4 regions of the Peribacillus sp. NPDC055009 genome follow, and region 1 is predicted to be linked to each of the others. Evidence: riboswitches for the same ligand, from Rfam matches in the RefSeq annotation. Region 1 holds a riboswitch; each other region holds the start of a gene.
The links. Region 1 has a riboswitch for S-adenosylmethionine ahead of ACWF5P_RS04585 (methionine ABC transporter ATP-binding protein). Riboswitches for the same ligand answer to the same signal wherever they lie in the genome.
Positions count from the first base shown of each region.

Region 2: it holds a riboswitch for S-adenosylmethionine, as region 1 does, so the genes downstream of both, ACWF5P_RS11725 (sugar ABC transporter substrate-binding protein) here and ACWF5P_RS04585 (methionine ABC transporter ATP-binding protein) in region 1, are expected to answer to the same signal.
Region 3: it holds a riboswitch for S-adenosylmethionine, as region 1 does, so the genes downstream of both, ACWF5P_RS14605 (YezD family protein) here and ACWF5P_RS04585 (methionine ABC transporter ATP-binding protein) in region 1, are expected to answer to the same signal.
Region 4: it holds a riboswitch for S-adenosylmethionine, as region 1 does, so the genes downstream of both, ACWF5P_RS03885 (5-methyltetrahydropteroyltriglutamate--homocysteine S-methyltransferase) here and ACWF5P_RS04585 (methionine ABC transporter ATP-binding protein) in region 1, are expected to answer to the same signal.

Region 1 covers NZ_JBSGVZ010000002.1:158,747-162,961, reverse strand. Annotated here, with positions in the region: gene ACWF5P_RS04590 (O-acetylhomoserine aminocarboxypropyltransferase/cysteine synthase family protein) at 35-1,345, shown strand; SAM riboswitch class I at 1,461-1,573, shown strand; gene ACWF5P_RS04585 (methionine ABC transporter ATP-binding protein) at 1,727-2,761, shown strand; gene ACWF5P_RS04580 (methionine ABC transporter permease) at 2,754-3,422, shown strand; gene ACWF5P_RS04575 (MetQ/NlpA family ABC transporter substrate-binding protein) at 3,438-4,215, shown strand, end outside.
Region 2 covers NZ_JBSGVZ010000006.1:99,109-103,323, forward strand. Annotated here, with positions in the region: gene ACWF5P_RS11720 (GTP-binding protein) at 1-2,346, shown strand, start outside; SAM riboswitch class I at 2,442-2,547, shown strand; gene ACWF5P_RS11725 (sugar ABC transporter substrate-binding protein) at 2,663-3,775, shown strand; gene ACWF5P_RS11730 (ATP-binding cassette domain-containing protein) at 3,833-4,215, shown strand, end outside.
Region 3 covers NZ_JBSGVZ010000008.1:198,141-202,355, reverse strand. Annotated here, with positions in the region: gene ACWF5P_RS14615 (TetR/AcrR family transcriptional regulator) at 1-249, shown strand, start outside; gene ssuE (NADPH-dependent FMN reductase) at 440-973, shown strand; SAM riboswitch class I at 1,255-1,363, shown strand; gene ACWF5P_RS14605 (YezD family protein) at 1,534-1,677, shown strand; gene ACWF5P_RS14600 (phosphoadenylyl-sulfate reductase) at 1,859-2,563, shown strand; gene sat (sulfate adenylyltransferase) at 2,593-3,741, shown strand; gene cysC (adenylyl-sulfate kinase) at 3,784-4,215, shown strand, end outside.
Region 4 covers NZ_JBSGVZ010000002.1:26,614-30,828, forward strand. Annotated here, with positions in the region: gene ACWF5P_RS03875 (ABC transporter substrate-binding protein) at 1-490, opposite strand, end outside; gene ACWF5P_RS03880 (SUMF1/EgtB/PvdO family nonheme iron enzyme) at 505-1,449, opposite strand; SAM riboswitch class I at 1,867-1,968, shown strand; gene ACWF5P_RS03885 (5-methyltetrahydropteroyltriglutamate--homocysteine S-methyltransferase) at 2,052-3,155, shown strand; gene ACWF5P_RS03890 (LysR family transcriptional regulator) at 3,209-4,087, opposite strand; gene ACWF5P_RS03895 (aldehyde dehydrogenase family protein) at 4,203-4,215, shown strand, end outside.

The sequences.
Region 1 (4,215 bases):
TTCCAACTAAATCCATAGAAAAAGGTGAAATCATATGTCAGGGAAAAAATTGCGTTTCGAAACATTGAGTGTTCATGGCGGTCTGCAAGCTGATGAAACAGGTGCACGTGCAGTTCCTATCTACCAAAGCAATGCATACTTGTTCAAGGACACCGACCATGCAGCGAATTTATTTGGCCTAAAGGAGAATGGCTATATATATTCACGACTCCATAATCCCACGATCAGCGTTTTTGAGGAAAGAATGGCCTTATTGGAAGGCGGAATCGGCGGATTGGCAACAGCAAGCGGAATGGCTGCCATCTCACTTTCAATCCTGAATATTGCCGCTGCAGGGGATGAGATTGTTTCAGCATCTACATTATATGGCGGTACGTATAACCTTTTTGAAAATACTCTTCCTAAATACGGGATTAAAGTGAAGTTCGTTTCTCCTGATGACCCTGAAAATTTCAAAAGGGCGATTACGCCAAGAACTAAAGCCATTTTTGCTGAAACCATCGGAAATCCAAGTTTGAGGGTGCTTGATATTGAAGCGGTAGCGAAAATCGCCCATGATGCCGGAATACCTTTAATCATTGATAATACCTTTGCGACACCGTATCTATGCAGACCAATTGATTTTGGAGCGGATATTGTCATCCATTCCGCTACAAAATGGCTTCTGGGAAATGGAACTACGCTTGGCGGTGTCATCGTGGATGGAGGGAAATTCGATTGGAACTCGCCAAATTACCCTGGCTTCACAGAGCCTGACCCAAGTTACGACAATCTGGTATACGCCGAGGCAGTTGGACCTGCCGCATTCATAACGAAAGCCCGAGTCCAGTTACTCCGTGATTTAGGACCTGCGCTAAGTGCCCAAAGTGCATTCCAGTTTACGCTGGGACTTGAAACGCTGCATGTAAGGATGAAAGAGCATCTATCAAACACCAAGTCTGTCATTAAATATTTAAAAAACCATCCTGCGGTGACTTGGGTTTCACATCCTGGTGATGAGGATCATCCCGATAAAGCCCTTGCGGAAAAATATTTGCCAAAGGGAGCTGGATCTGTTGTGACTTTTGGGATACAAGGTAATCGAGAAGCTGGGGCAAAACTTATCAATTCGGTGGAATTATGGTCCCATGTAGCGAATGTTGGGGATGCGAAGAGCTTGATCATCCACCCAGCCAGTACGACCCATCAACAATTGAATGAGGCAGGTCTTGCGAAAGCGGGTGTGAGTGCCGACCAAGTCCGTTTATCGATTGGGATTGAAAATGTAGAGGATTTAATAGAAGATTTGGAGCAGGCAATTGAAAAAGCGACGAATATAGTCTCCTTGACATCCAAAACGGTTTAAGTAAAGTTTCTGTATGCTTGTACTAGAAATATTATACATTGCACTCCTTTTTTATCTATGATAAAATTTCTCCATACTAAAGAACTTAATGATGTACAAATATTCTATATATTAGCTCTTATCAAGAGAGGTGGAGGGATGTGCCCGATGAAACCCGGCAACCGACAAGGAGATTTCCTTGGAAAGGTGCCAATTCACACAAAGTTTAATCACTTTGGAAGATGAGAGGAAGGCCTGTTTCTTCACCTGCCTTTCTGCTCATGCAGAAAGGTTTTTTCTGTTTTAATTGGGTAAACTTTTACATGATATGAGAAACAGACTAATAATGTAGAGAAATCAACTAAGTTCATAGGTTTTATTGGATAAAAGAGGTGAGGGTTAATGATTACATTGACGAAAGTCAGTAAGCTGTTCCGAACAGGAAAAGGAAACAGTGAGACAATCAAGGCTGTAAATAATGTGAATGTTGAAATAAATAAAGGCGAGATTTTCGGTATCATCGGTTACAGTGGAGCGGGGAAAAGTACTTTGATCAGAATGCTCAATGGATTGGAAACACCAACAGAGGGATCTGTTGTAGTTGCTGAGAAGGAAATTTCAAAAATTAAAGGGGCTCAGCTCCGCAAGGCCCGTCAAGAAATCAGCATGATTTTCCAACATTTCAATTTATTATGGTCGAGGACCGTTCAGGAGAATATATCTTTCCCATTGGAAATTGCAGGAGTTTCTAAACCTGAGCGAACCAAGCGTGTGAACGAATTGATCAAGTTAGTAGGATTGGAAGGCAGGGAAAAGGCCTATCCATCACAATTAAGCGGAGGGCAAAAGCAAAGGGTGGGAATAGCCAGGGCTCTGGCAAATGACCCTAAAGTGCTGCTGTGTGATGAAGCGACTTCTGCCTTGGATCCGCAGACTACCGACTCCATACTCGAATTGCTTGTTGACATCAATCAGCGTTTGGGGTTGACGATCGTCTTGATAACACATGAAATGCATGTGATCCGCAAAATCTGCCATCGCGTCGCCGTGATGGAAAGTGGGCAAGTTGTTGAACAGGGACCTGTCCTGGATGTTTTCAAGAACCCTAAAGAACAAATGACGAAGCGTTTCGTGCAACAGGTAACGGAACCGGAAGAAACGAAAGAAACGATGGACCATTTGCTCGAACGCTATCCTGCAGGCAAAGTGATTCAATTGACCTTTGTAGGCGATCATGCCGAAAGCCCGTTGATCACCAAGCTTGTACGTAACTTCGAGTTGGATGTCAATATCGTTCAAGGTAAGATATCCCAAACAAGAAGCGGTTCATATGGAACATTGTTTATCCATCTTGATGGCACTGAGGATGAAATGCTCCGCGCAATCGAATTCATTAAAGCACAGCAGGTAGGCGTGGAGGTGATTACTCATGCTTGAAGAATTATTGCCGAATGTTGATTGGGAAGACATTATTGAAGCTACGAGGGAAACGCTTTACATGACAAGCGTCTCTGTAGTGGCAACCTTTTTTATAGGCATAATATTAGGATTGATCCTGTTCCTGACAGGGAAGGGTAATATGTGGGAAAACCGGGCAGTCAACGGGATCATGAGTGCTGTCGTCAATATTTTCCGTTCCATTCCATTTCTTATTTTGATCGTGCTGCTCATTCCTTTCACTAAAGCGCTAGTCGGTTCCATGATCGGAGAGAACGCTGCACTGCCGGCACTTATTATCGGTGCGGCACCATTTTATGCGCGTATGGTAGAAATCGGCCTTCGTGAAATCGATAAAGGTGTAATTGAAGCTGCTAAATCGATGGGAGCAAAAACGAGCACGATCATTTGGAAGGTCCTTCTTCCAGAGTCAATGCCTGCCCTTATTTCTGGGATTACGGTAACATCGATTGCATTGGTTGGATATACCGCAATGGCCGGGGTCATCGGCGCAGGCGGGCTTGGTAATCTAGCCTATTTGGACGGCTATCAAAGAAATCAAAATGACGTTACACTAGTGGCGACCATCGTTATTCTAATTATCGTCTTCATAATTCAAATTATTGGAGATGTGATTACATCTAAATTGGACAAAAGATAAAGGGAGATGAATAGGATGAAAAAGTTTTTAGGATTTGCATTAATTTTAGTGTTGTCTATCGCTTTGGCTGCTTGTGGAAGTGAAAAGGATAAAAGCGGCAGTGATACGGAGAAAGAATCGAAGAAAATAGTTGTAGGGGCATCCAATGTTCCTCATGCTGAAATCCTTGAGGAAGCTAAGCCGCTTCTTAAAGAAAAAGGAATCGAATTGGAAATCGAAACTTTCCAGGACTATGTTTTACCGAATAAGGCGTTGAATGATAAGGAATTGGATGCTAACTACTTTCAACATATTCCATATTTAGAGGGGCAAATTAAAGAAAATGGATATGACTTCGTTAATGCTGGCGGAATCCATATCGAGCCGATTGCTCTATATTCACAAAAATATAAAAGCATTGATAAACTTCCGGAAGGCGCAACAATTATTATGAGCAGCTCTGTTGCTGATCATGGGCGCGCTTTATCCCTTTTGGAAAAGAATGGCCTGATCACTTTGAAAGAAGGCGTCGATAAAACGACGGCTACAACTAAAGACATCGTTGAAAATAAGAAAAACCTTAAATTCGATGCTGATTATGAAGCGGCCCTGCTTCCTAAAATTTATGAGAGTGGCGAAGGCGATGCAGTCTTGATCAACTCCAACTATGCAATTGACGCCGGTTTGAATCCGCTTGAAGATTCGATTGCGATTGAAGATTCGGAATCTCCATATGTGAATGTCATTGCCGTAAACAAAGGTGACGAAAATAAAGAAGCAATAAAAGCGCTTGTAGAAGTATTGCATTCTAAAG
Region 2 (4,215 bases), on a different contig from region 1:
AAAGAAGCAGTCGAGTTCCAACCGGACTACCCGAATGTCACGGAAATTGCACGTGCCTTTTTTGAAGAACAAAAGGATTGGAACAGTGCGGTGGTATTAGCGGCGAATGAAAGTATCCGTACAGAATCAATGGGCTGGTTCGATGTGCTGAAAACGTATATCCAGCAAGGTGTTGCCCAATCGATGGATCCGGATTATTTTTCAACTGTCCTTGGTTCGCTATACACACTCGACCAGGAACGTTTCGAAAAGGTGACGGTTGCCCTTTGGAAAAACTATAAATATACGGATTCTTATTTCGAATGGCTGAGAGTGATTAATAACTTGATAGATACCATCGAATTGAACCATGCGGATGTATGGGAAGAGCTTTCCGTCTATTACAGGGATGCATATGCAGGTCTGTTAGAAGGAACGCACCTAATCAAGGAATTAAGTCCTGTCGTGCCAAGGTTGCTTGAAAACTGGCTCAAAATCGCAGACGGGGAGCTCTCGCTGTTTGCGGCGGCATCCGCGTTGTCCTGGAATGAAATCTTCCCGGATACGATCAATGCGTTGGTCATTCAGGACGCAGAGAGCCTGCTTTCGAAATCGCCTAAATTGGGTGGCGGACTGGAAGCGGGAGAGAAACTGTTCAATTCCATTATCCAGTGGGCTGAAGATAATGATTTAAAGGTTGGCAATAAGCTTAAATGGATGGTAGACGGGCTTAAGGATACCCGGAATTTCAATCTTCTTCTTGCTGGAAGCACAGGAAATGGCAAGACATCCTTTATTCAGTCAATCGTTGGTGAGAGCATTGCCGCTGAAGATCATTCGTCACTAGTCAGTGTCAAAGATGGGGATGATTTGGAAATCCTTGAAATTACCGATACAGATAGCAAAGTTGTCGAGGAGCTAACTGATTTGGATGAAACACGCCGCCAGCGCGGGACTATTGTCGATGTGACCATCATCAGTGACTACCTAAGGAATAATCATCTGCGATTATTGGATACTCCTGGGTTCAATGGGGAAAAAAGCGTGGAATCCGATTTCCAGGGCTATTTACATGGCAGTGATGGATTGATGTTCGTTCTTGACGCCCGGGCGCCTTTCACCGGCAGCGAACGGGATCTGTTATTGGAAATTCAAATGATGGCTCCGAAACTGCCGATTCATTTCTTATTAAATAAAATGGATACGATATACAGTGATCAGGTCGCAGTCCGGATGGAAGACGAAACATGGGATAAAGTGAATGCCTATTTCCCGAATGCGAAAGTATTCGCTTTCTCTAAACATTATGACAGCCGGCAGCAATTGAAGGACCTTTCAGCCTTCCTTCAATCGAATTATCAAGATGATAATTGGAAGGAAAGAAGATCTGAAAAAATCCTGGCATTCATTCGTAAAACTTTATCTTATCTGTTAGAAAAACGGGCAGCCAATGAGCGGAAATGCGAGCATTCCATCTCTTGGAATGAACAGATGGAAGTCAAGCTGAATGGGGCTGTCAACCAATTGGCTGATTTGGAAAAAGAGAAAAGTGAAAATATCATAAGGTCGTATCGTTCGCTTAAGGACGAAGTGAAAAGTCAGCTTTATTCAAAAATTCCTGAATTACTGAGGGATTGCTCTAAATCGTTAACGGAAAGCAGTGATTTCAGTCAGGTCCATGTACAGTTAAATCAGGAAATGAATGAGCGGATTCAAAACTTCATTTCTGACAAGATCATGCCTCAATATTACCGTTCTCTTCAAGACTGGATTGCCAGTTCCCAAATGGAGTTCTCACAAAGCCAGCAGTTTATGGATGAGATGAGTGCCGGTTTCAATGAATTATACAAAGAAGAACGGATTACGCTTGCAGGCGACTTCAGAGTATTGGATGACTGGCGCCGTGATGCCGACCGGATGACAAGCAGCATCCGCATCGAAAACGTCAATATCCTTTTGCGCAGGACTCCATCTCAATTACTGCTTAAAGGGGCAGGGAAGCTGTTTGGGGCGATACCGCAAAATAAAGCCAATATGTACAATCGTTATAAGAAATACCTGGAAAGTGAAGATTACCTGGATGTTGCGGAAATGATCACGGAGCGTTTCCTTACCCAATTTGGATTGTTTGAAAAATCTTTGGATCGTGACATCTCCCTTTTCTATCGCGGTTCATTTGCATTACTTCAAAAAACGATAGAGCAAACGCAGACTGAAATAAAAGACTACCAGGCTGCATTGGAGCATATGAAACAAAATCCGGAAGTTTACCGTGACCCTATCACTTTGTTCGAAGTGAAATTAAGGCAGTTGGAGCGGCTTGAAAAGATTGAGAAAAAGCGTCTAGCCCAGCTTCAAAGAAAATAAAAAATAACGGGGAACATTTCAAATATTCAAAAATCTATTGACTTTACGACTATATCCCTATAAAGTGATAATTACAAAAACGTAACACGATATATCTCTTATCAAGAGTGGCGGAGGGACTGGCCCTAAGATGCCCAGCAACCGTTCCATTAGGAATTGGTGCTAAATCCTGCAAAACAGAAATGTTTTGACAGATAAGAGAGGGACAAGTCTGCAAAACAGCCGATTAAACCTCTCTATATTAGAGAGGTTTTTATTTTGGGATTTACACCAACTTAACTGATGAGACTAATAAGAAAAAATGGAGGGAAACAAGATGAAAAGGTCTATTAAAGGTATATTCATTTCAGCCATCGCTTCGGCTTTGCTTTTAACGGGGTGCTCTACAGGTCAGAGTTCCACAGAGTCGAAGAAAGAAGAAAAAGTATCATTTGAAAATGTTCCGGAAAGATTCGCTGATGGAGATGGAGCCAGAATCAAAGTGATCCGTAAAATTGGCGGTGATGATCATACGGCCCAATACCTGGCGGGGGCGAAGGAAGAAGGAGAAGCACTGGGGTTTCAAGTGGATACGTACACAGCCAATGGTGATACGGCTAAATTCCATGATGCGATAGCGCAGGCTTTGGAGGAAGATTATGACGGCTATATCATTTCACATGGTGATGATGCAGCAACTGTGAATGACGTTCAAAAGTTGGTTGATGCAGGTAAAAGCGTTGTCACATTCGATTCAATAAGCGATCTATCTAAAATAGAAGGCGTGACATTAACTTCACAAGATGATGAAGCGTTGGCAACACTGGCTTTTGATAAGCTGATAAAAGAACAGAAAGGTAAAGCGGCAATTGCATACCTTTGGGTGGACGGTTTTCCTCCAATGGTAAGAAGAAATGCAGTCTATCAGGAAAAATTAAAAGAAAATCCTGGGATCAAAGAAGTCGAAAGGTTCGGAGTGGCATCTGCTGATACATCGGTTCAGACACAAAATGCTGTAGCCGCAATGCTGAATAAATACCCTAAAGGTAAATTGGATGCCATTTTCGCAACATGGGATGCCTTTGCTATCGGTGCAGCCCGGGCGATTAAAGAGGCGGGCCGCGATGAAGTGAAGATATATGGAATAGATGTCTCGAATGCAGATCTCCAGGAAATCCAATCGGCTGATAGCTCATGGTCCTACACGGCAGCAGTAGATCCCAAGTTGATCGGTGCAGTAAATATGAGGATATTGGCTAAAAAATTAGCGGGCGAAGAAACGCCGCAAACCTATGACTTGGAGGCTTCACTTATTTCACAAAAGCAAATCCAAGCGTCTAAAGAAGCGGTGAACATGGCAAATCTGTCAGGTATTGTCGATGGCTGGGGTGTATCGACGGAATTTGAAGAAGATTGGATGAAAGTTTTGAAAGATCATTATAAAAATTAAAAAGAGACACTCTCTTTCAAGTAGAAGGGAGTGTCTGTTCAATAAGGGGGAATGGACATGGGCACGCAACTAGAAATGAAGAAGATTTCGATTGAATTTCCGGGGGTGAAGGCGCTGAGTGATGTTGATTTTTCCGTAAAATCGGGGACAGCCCACGCATTGGTCGGTGCAAACGGAGCAGGGAAATCGACGTTAATGAAAGTATTATCGGGAGCCCATGTTCATTATTCAGGTGACATTTATATTGATGGGGTGAAGAGGGATATCCGCTCGCCAAAAGCGGCTCAAGAACAAGGCATTCAAATTGTTTATCAGGAAGTGGATACCGCCCTCATCCCTTATTTAACGGTTGGGGAAAATGTAATGTTGAATGATATGGTCCAAAACATGGGAAAAAAACAGATGGTCCAATGGAAAGAGCTGCATAACCAAGCGGCTTC
Region 3 (4,215 bases), on a different contig from region 1:
TATGTAGATCAGATTTTCAAGCCGAATGCCAGGCATATTGAAATACAGAAGAGAATAGATAGTGGAGAGATACAATATATCTCTGATATTATCCTATTTAATGTAGGGATCATTTCTTTCACATTGGCATTATCTACACATTATGAGATCCACCAGCAGAAAAAGGAGCCATATTTTACTTCTGAACGAATTAAGAGCATTGCTCAACTTTTGGTATATGGTATTCATGGCAAACAAAAACATACATAATGAAACGGTCATATTTAAGGGCATGAGCATCAAGCCGTAAATATGACCGTTTCTTTTTTCATTCAGAGTAGATGTCCAGAGTGTAAGATTTGACTTATATTTTTCAGACTATTACGATAAATACATACTGTACGAAATGCTTTACGAAGATTTTATCTGGCAATCATGTAATATTGGAGGGGTATATTAAATGAGCGATATCGTAATTTTATCAGGAAGTCCGGCTATTCCGTCCAGAACGGACATTTCACTAAAACATATTCAATCATTAGTCGAAAACGAAGGATTTACCACAGCTTATTTCTCAATCACGGATTTCTCAGCAGATGATTTATTCAAAGGCAAATATAATAGCGAAGATATCTTAAAGCTTTCAGAGAAAATTCAAGCAGCTAGAGGTGTCATTATTGGTTCACCGGTTTATAAGGCTTCTTATACAGGTGTATTGAAGGCCTTGATTGATTTGCTGCCAGAAGGTGCTTTTAAGGGTAAGCCAGTACTGCCAATCATGATTGGCGGAAGTAACAGGCATCTATTGGCGATTGACTATGCACTTAAACCATTAATTTCAATATTAAAAGGCGAGCCGCTGCAGGGCATTTATTTTGTTGATAAGGAAATAGATAAACAGAATTCAGAAAAACCGATAAATGATTTGAATTTAATTGATCGGGTCCAGAGTCAAGTTCAAGAATTTGTAGAAGCGATACAGTTAAGAAATTAATGAATTCGAGTAATCCCTTCGTTTAAAAGGACTGGAATTCGAGAAATTATTTTTTCAGATGATGACTGGCGCCAATTATAGGCTTGTTAATGAAAATAGACTCATTTTTTTGGAGGCTTTATCTAAAAAGACGAGTCTATTTTCATATTTACATGAACATAAAATCATAATCGGAATAGTGTGTATAAAAATAACAGTTCATCCATAATATTAAACCAAGTTATTTTATAAGAAAACTCCATTGACAAGGATTAAATATATGTTAATATTTAAAATAATAAAACTTATCCAGAGCGACGGAGGGAATTGGCCCTTTGAAGTCCAGCAACCTGCATGGTCGATGCAAGGTGCTACCTCCAACAAAATGTTGATCATTTTGGAAGATAAGGTAAAGATATTTACCTTGGGATCTTTCCATCATGGAAAGATTTTTGTTTTTTGGAAAGTTGTAGGCAAACCATAACAATGTAAGGTTGTTTGGAATTATATAAATCTAAGAAATTCATTTGATCAGCGGTGAAAATAAGAAATTCGCGGATTTTCTTAAAGGAGGAACAGGCTTGGATAAAGAGAATCAGCTTGAAGAAATATTTGAACGACTTCAAGAAATGCTTAATTCTATGAAATATGGGTCCATTACACTTATTGTCCAGGATGGTAAAATCATTCAAATGGAAAGAAATGAAAAATTAAGAATTAAATAAGGTATCTGCTGACTAGAAAAACTAGAGGCGGGTTTAACTGATATAAAGAGAGTATTGGTTAGATTCGTCTCTTTTTTTCTAGAGTCAAACAAACTGGAGAATATTACAACGGGTATTGATCAACAGTTACTCTAACCTGATACAGCAAGTTTTAGAGGGGGCTACAAAGTTGGCTGCATTAATAAACTATGAAAATTTCAACACTGGGGATTTCCCTGTATTTCCCGAAGACAGTGAGACAAAAGGTGCTTTGGAAGTTCTGCAATGGGCGAATGACCATTATGGAAACGAACTGATTTATGCTTGCAGTTTTGGCATTGAAGGCATCGTGCTTACGGATTTATTGGCGAAGGTCAATCCTTCTGCCAAAATAGTTTTCCTTGATACAGATGTTCATTTTGAGGAAACTTATCAATTGATCGAGCAAGTGAAAAAGCGATATCCAAAGCTTTCGATAGAAATGAAGAAACCTGCCTTGACGCTTGAGGAACAAGCAGCGGAATTTGGGGATGAATTATGGGTTAGAGATTCAAATAAGTGCTGTAACATCCGTAAAATCATTCCGCTTACCGATGTGCTTTCAACGGCAACAGCATGGCTTTCGGGACTGCGGAGGGAGCAATCCGAGACAAGGGCTTCGACCGAGTATATCAATAAGGATAATAAGTTCAAGTCAGTTAAAATATGTCCACTCATACATTGGACATGGAAAGATGTTTGGCGCTATGCCCATAAAAACGGACTTCCATATAATATCCTGCATGATAATGGATATCCGAGCATTGGATGTAAAACATGTACAGCACCAGCCTTCAATGCAGATGATTTACGCTCTGGCCGTTGGCAAGGAGCTCAAAAAACGGAATGCGGATTGCATTTATCTTAAATAAATAGAAACCATAGGGGGAAATTAGCATGACAATCAGTTTACCGCACGGAGGAACACTAATCGATCTTTGGGAACCAAATTATGATATTAGTAAAATAACAAAGTCGATCGAAATCGATGAAATTGCTTTAAGTGATCTTGAATTGATAGGCACTGGTGCCTACAGTCCAATTAAAGGATTCTTTACAAAAAGTGACTATGAGACAGTAGTCAAGGATATGAGGCTTAGCAGCGGTCATGTATGGAGCATCCCGATTACGCTGCCTTTGACCGAAGAAACTGCCGAAACCCTTACTATAGGTGAAGAAGTAACGTTGACTCATGAAGGTGAAACATACGGGGTTCTCTCCGTTTCCGATATATACACACCAGATAAGCAATTGGAAGCGACATTAGTTTATCAAACGGATGATGAGAAGCATCCAGGAGTGAAAAATTTATATAACCGCGGTGATGTATATGCCGGCGGGGAAATAAAGTTGATCAAGAGAATAGAGCGTCCGCAGTTTCAAGCTAATTATTTGGACCCGGTCGAGACAAGGAAAGCTTTTGCTGAAAAGGGCTGGGAAACGGTTGTCGGCTTCCAAACGAGGAACCCTGTTCACCGTGCACATGAATACATTCAAAAGACAGCATTGGAGATTGTCGACGGCTTATTCTTAAATCCTCTCGTAGGTGCCACTAAATCAGATGACATTCCGGCAGATGTAAGAATGGAAAGCTATAAAGTGCTGCTTGAAAAATATTATCCTAAGGATCGCGTCTCCCTTGCAGTTTTCCCTGCTGCCATGCGTTATGCAGGACCTAGAGAAGCCATTTTCCATGCCATGGTCCGTAAAAATTATGGTTGCACCCATTTTATCGTCGGACGAGATCATGCGGGTGTGGGCGATTATTATGGCACATATGATGCTCAAAAAATCTTTGGGAATTTCAACGCAGATGAGTTAGGGATCACGCTATTATTCTTTGAACATAGTTTTTATTGTAAAGAATGTGGCAATATGGCTTCCGCTAAAACTTGTCCTCATGGCAAGGAAGACCATGTCATCCTGTCTGGAACGAAAGTAAGGGAAATGCTGCGTAACGGAGAAATTCCTCCAGCTACCTTTAGCCGTAAAGAAGTCATCGAGGTATTGATCGAAGGTCTAAAAAAGAATGAAGTTTATAACTGATCGGACATAAATTGAAGGACCACATGAAGAGGGGGATTATTAATGAGTAAAAGTACGAATGTCACTTGGCATGAAACGTCATTGACCAAGGAGCTCCGCCGGAAGCAAAACGGCCATGAAAGCACAGTTCTTTGGTTCACTGGTCTCTCGGGCTCCGGAAAATCAACGATTGCGAACGCGGTCGCTAAAGAGTTATATAATCGGAATATTCGAAGTTATGTTTTGGATGGTGATAATATCCGCCACGGATTAAATAAAGATTTAGGTTTTTCTGAAGAAGATCGAACCGAGAATATTAGACGAATCGGTGAGGTTTCCAAGTTATTCGTGGATAGTGGGCAGTTCGTATTGACCGCCTTCATATCACCTTTCAGGGCAGATCGGCAGATTGTACGTGATTTACTCGATGAAGGGGAGTTTATTGAAGTATACATAAAGTGTCCGATCGAAGAGTGCGAAGTGCGTGATCCAAAA
Region 4 (4,215 bases), 130 kb from region 1:
TAGCTTCTAAGTATTTAGCCCACACATATTCATAGACAGTTCCTTTTGAAACTCCTAACTTTTTCCCTTTTAAATCACTTGCCGATTCAATATCCCCTTTAACAAGTAGCTGGGTTTCCTTGGAGGAATCCTCTTTCCCTCTTGTAAGTGTTCCTAAAATCACCATATCCCCTTTACCTAACGAGTTTAACAAGGCGTAATCTGCAGCTATTCCAGTATCAGCTTGTTCTGTTAATACAGCATTAACCGTGTCAATTCCCATGGCAAAATTGGTAAGCTTTGCTTCTACGCCGTAATTTGAGAAGTATCCCTGTATCTCTGCCGCCCTGAATTGAAGTGAACCACCTGCTGCAGTATCAATAGCCATCCTTATAACGTCACTGTTAGGTGCACCAGCATCTTCTGAAGGAGATGAGGAACATCCAGCGATAAATAAAATGTTTAACATCGAAATAACAACCAATAAAGACCTCAAATTTTTCATGTTCATATCCCCTATGGCACTTATTTTTTTAAGTTGGCAACACATCTAAAACCCATATGCCCTGTAGAGCTGTCAATCATATTATAAGTACGGGCTGAAATCCTATAACGATTACAATATGATCGATGGCATAGATAGGATCCGCCTTTTATCAGTTTTGCAAAAGGATCGGGATCGAGGACTTCACTTCCATGTTGAATTGAAAATGTATCCTCGCACCATTCCCACACATTCCCCGACATGTTATAAAGGCCAAAATCATTCGGTTCAAAGGTATCAACAGGAGCCGTTCCTAAAAATCCGTCTTCTCCCAAATTTTCGTTTGGAAAATTGCCTTGCCAAATATTACAGTGATGCTTTCCCCCTTGGTGCAACTCATCCCCCCAAGGATATTTACGATTTACCACTCCACTGGCAGCAGCATATTCCCATTCCGCTTCTGTCGGAAGTCTTTTTCCAGCCCATCTACAAAACGCTTTGGCATCATTCCATGACACATGGACGACCGGATGGTGAAAGCGATTCACGATTGAGGAATCCGTCCCTTCCGGATGCTTCCAGCAAGCATTTCGAACAGCTATCCACCAAGGTGTTTTTTCGGCTGCCCCCACCATATCCCGTTCCATTCGTTTGTTGACAAACAAGTTAAAAACAAAAGACCATCCATATTTCTCCGCATCTGTTACATAACCGGTATCCTTTATAAAACAATAGAATTGTTCATTTGTTACGGCGTATCGGTCCATGTAAAAGGACTCAATCTTTACTGTTCGTGGTGGATATTCACCATCTTCTCTTGAACTATCTTCATCACTTGATCCTAGTAAAAATTCACCTGCTTGTATCAAAGACATATTATAGAAATCGTTTTTGTTTGTCGGGATCGAATCAAGGTCAGTTTCAATTGAAAGAAAATTCCGTCTTTTCAATACAGTACAGCATGATTTCATATTTGTTGTTTTCATGTTTCCACTCTCCAATGAATCTTCTCCTAGGCACTGCTTATGCCTGTATTATCACAATTTTTTTCGAACAAAAAAGGACACAGAAATGTTGTAATGAACAACAATTCAGTATCCTTTGGTTGACCAATTGGATAATCCAATTTTATTCTCTTTTCTTTATGCAATTTAACAATAAAACATAAATACTCATTAATCAAGTAGGTTTAATTATTTTATTTATTTTTTTCAGTCTTCCCTACTAATCGTTGTTTTAAAAAACCACGTCTAAACCTTATCTAAAAAGTGGTATAAAAAGCCGAATACAGAAAATGATCATGCCAGGAACCGAGTAATAAACGGTATATTCTAAATATTCAACCTCCAGCGCTTGACCTTTGTAAAAACTACCTGTATAGTCATAATTAATTTAATAGACAACTCTTATCCAGAGAGGTGGAGGGACTGGCCCTTTGATGCCTCAGCAACAGACTGATCATGTACTGTGCTAATTCCAGAAGTGTAAAAACTTGAAGATAAGAAGAGTATATAGCTTTGTTGCCAACACCTCTTCTTATTTTTTAAGAAGAGGTTTTTTATTTTTAAAAGGAAAGAAGGAATGCAACATGTCAATCACATTAACGAAAGCACCATTCAGGGCCGATCACGTCGGAAGTTTATTAAGACCGGAACGTTTACATATTGCCAGAAAGCAATTTAGGGAGGGTACCCTTTCAGCAGAGCGCCTTCGTGAAATTGAAACCGAAGAAATCAAACGGATTGTCGATAAACAAATTGAAGTTGGATTGGAGGCTGTTACGGACGGCGAGTTCAGACGAACATGGTGGCACTTTGACTTCCTCGAACATTTAAATGGCATCGAGGGATATGTGACTGAAAAAGGTCTCACATTCGATGGTGTGGAAACAGAGAGATATAACGTTCGCAATACCGGGAAGGTTTCATTCAATCCTGAACATCCCTTCATTAGTGATTTCATTGAATTGAACAAAATCGTGAACGGTCGTGCCGTTGCTAAGCAAACCATTCCCAGTCCGAATCAGTTATTTGCTGCAGGTATTCATAATGAAGACATCTACCCTGATATTGAAGATTATGCAAATGATATCATCAAGGCGTATCAGCATGCTTTGAAAGCCTTTTATGAAGCAGGTGTGCGTTATCTTCAATTGGATGATGTATATATTGCCAGACTTTCAGCTCCAGATTTCCAGTTCAAAGATGGAAAATATACGAGGGAACAGTTAATTGATCTTGCACTTCGTGTCATTAATGGAGCATTGGAAGGCAAACCAGAAGACCTTGTCGTCACTACCCACCTATGTCGCGGAAACTATCAGTCGACTTGGGCGTTTGAAGGAAGCTATGCCCGTATCGCCCCAACTTTATTGGCAAAGGAAAAAGTGGATGGATTCTTCTTGGAATATGATGATCAACGCTCAGGGGATTTCAAACCATTGGAATACATTCCAAATGGCGGTGCACAGGTCGTACTGGGTGTCGTCACTTCAAAAAATGGAGAAATCGAAGACAAGGAAGCAGTTAAGGCACGCATCAAGGAAGCTTCAAACTTCGTTGCTCTCGAACAATTATGCTTAAGCCCTCAATGCGGCTTCGCCTCCACCCATCACGGCAACAAGCTGACCGAAGAACAGCAATGGGAAAAGCTGAAATTCGTCGTTGATGTAGCAAAAGAAGTGTGGGAATGATTCATCTTTAAATGTAACGTAAAAGCTAGGCATTAGGCAGGCCTAGCTTTTCTTCAAAACAGCTCAATAAAATGTTTTGCCGTTTTGGAAAGATAACGATCTTGTCTAAAAACCAAAGCTATATTCGATTGAATTGAAGAATCGATAATATCCAACACTTTCACTCCTTTTATAATATGAGGTGAAACAGCTGATTTCGGAACAATACTCGCCCCAACTCCAGCTGAAACCAGAGAGAGCAGAACATTTACATCATGGCATTCGCATAAAATATTTGGCTGTATTTCCCGCTTTTTAAATTCCTCGATAATTTCTTCGTAAATCCCTTGTCCTTTTTCCCTATGCACTAAAAGCAATGGGATATTTTCAATATCCTTTAAATGAACCCTACTCTTTGAAGTGAAACTGTCCCAAACCTCAGGTACAACAAAAACATTCGGCACTTGTCCTATGTTCAAAATGGAAAGACCCTTCATCTCGACAGGTAAATGAACAATAGCAAGTTCAATATCCTGATTCTCCAAATAATTACTTATTTCATATGGATCTCCTGCGAATATTTTAAAGGAAACGGAAGGATATTTTTTCTTAAAATCATTAATTTTATCAGGTAAATAAGACATATAGGCAAGTACGGAACCTACTGAAAGGGTACCTTTAATTCCCTCACCCGTTTCCTTCACTTCGAGCAAGGAGTCCTCGAAATATTGCAGCATATTCTTAGCCTTCTCGTAAAGTACCCTCCCAGCTTCGGTCAATTCCATACTTTTACCATTCCTTTTTCGCTCAAGTAAAGTAGTCCCTAATTCTTCTTCCATAAGGCGGAGCTGCTGGCTTAATGGCGGCTGTGACATATTCAATTTTTTTGCTGCACGGGAAACCTGGCCTTCTTCTGCAAGAATAAGAAAATATCGTAATTGTCTAATATCCATTTTGGCACCTCTAATATATATGTAAAGCGTATATAAACTTAATTATATAGATATTTTAAATATGATACAAACAGCAGTAAAATATATTTGTTTACAATATAAAGGGGTGTTCAAAATGGAGAAATTCA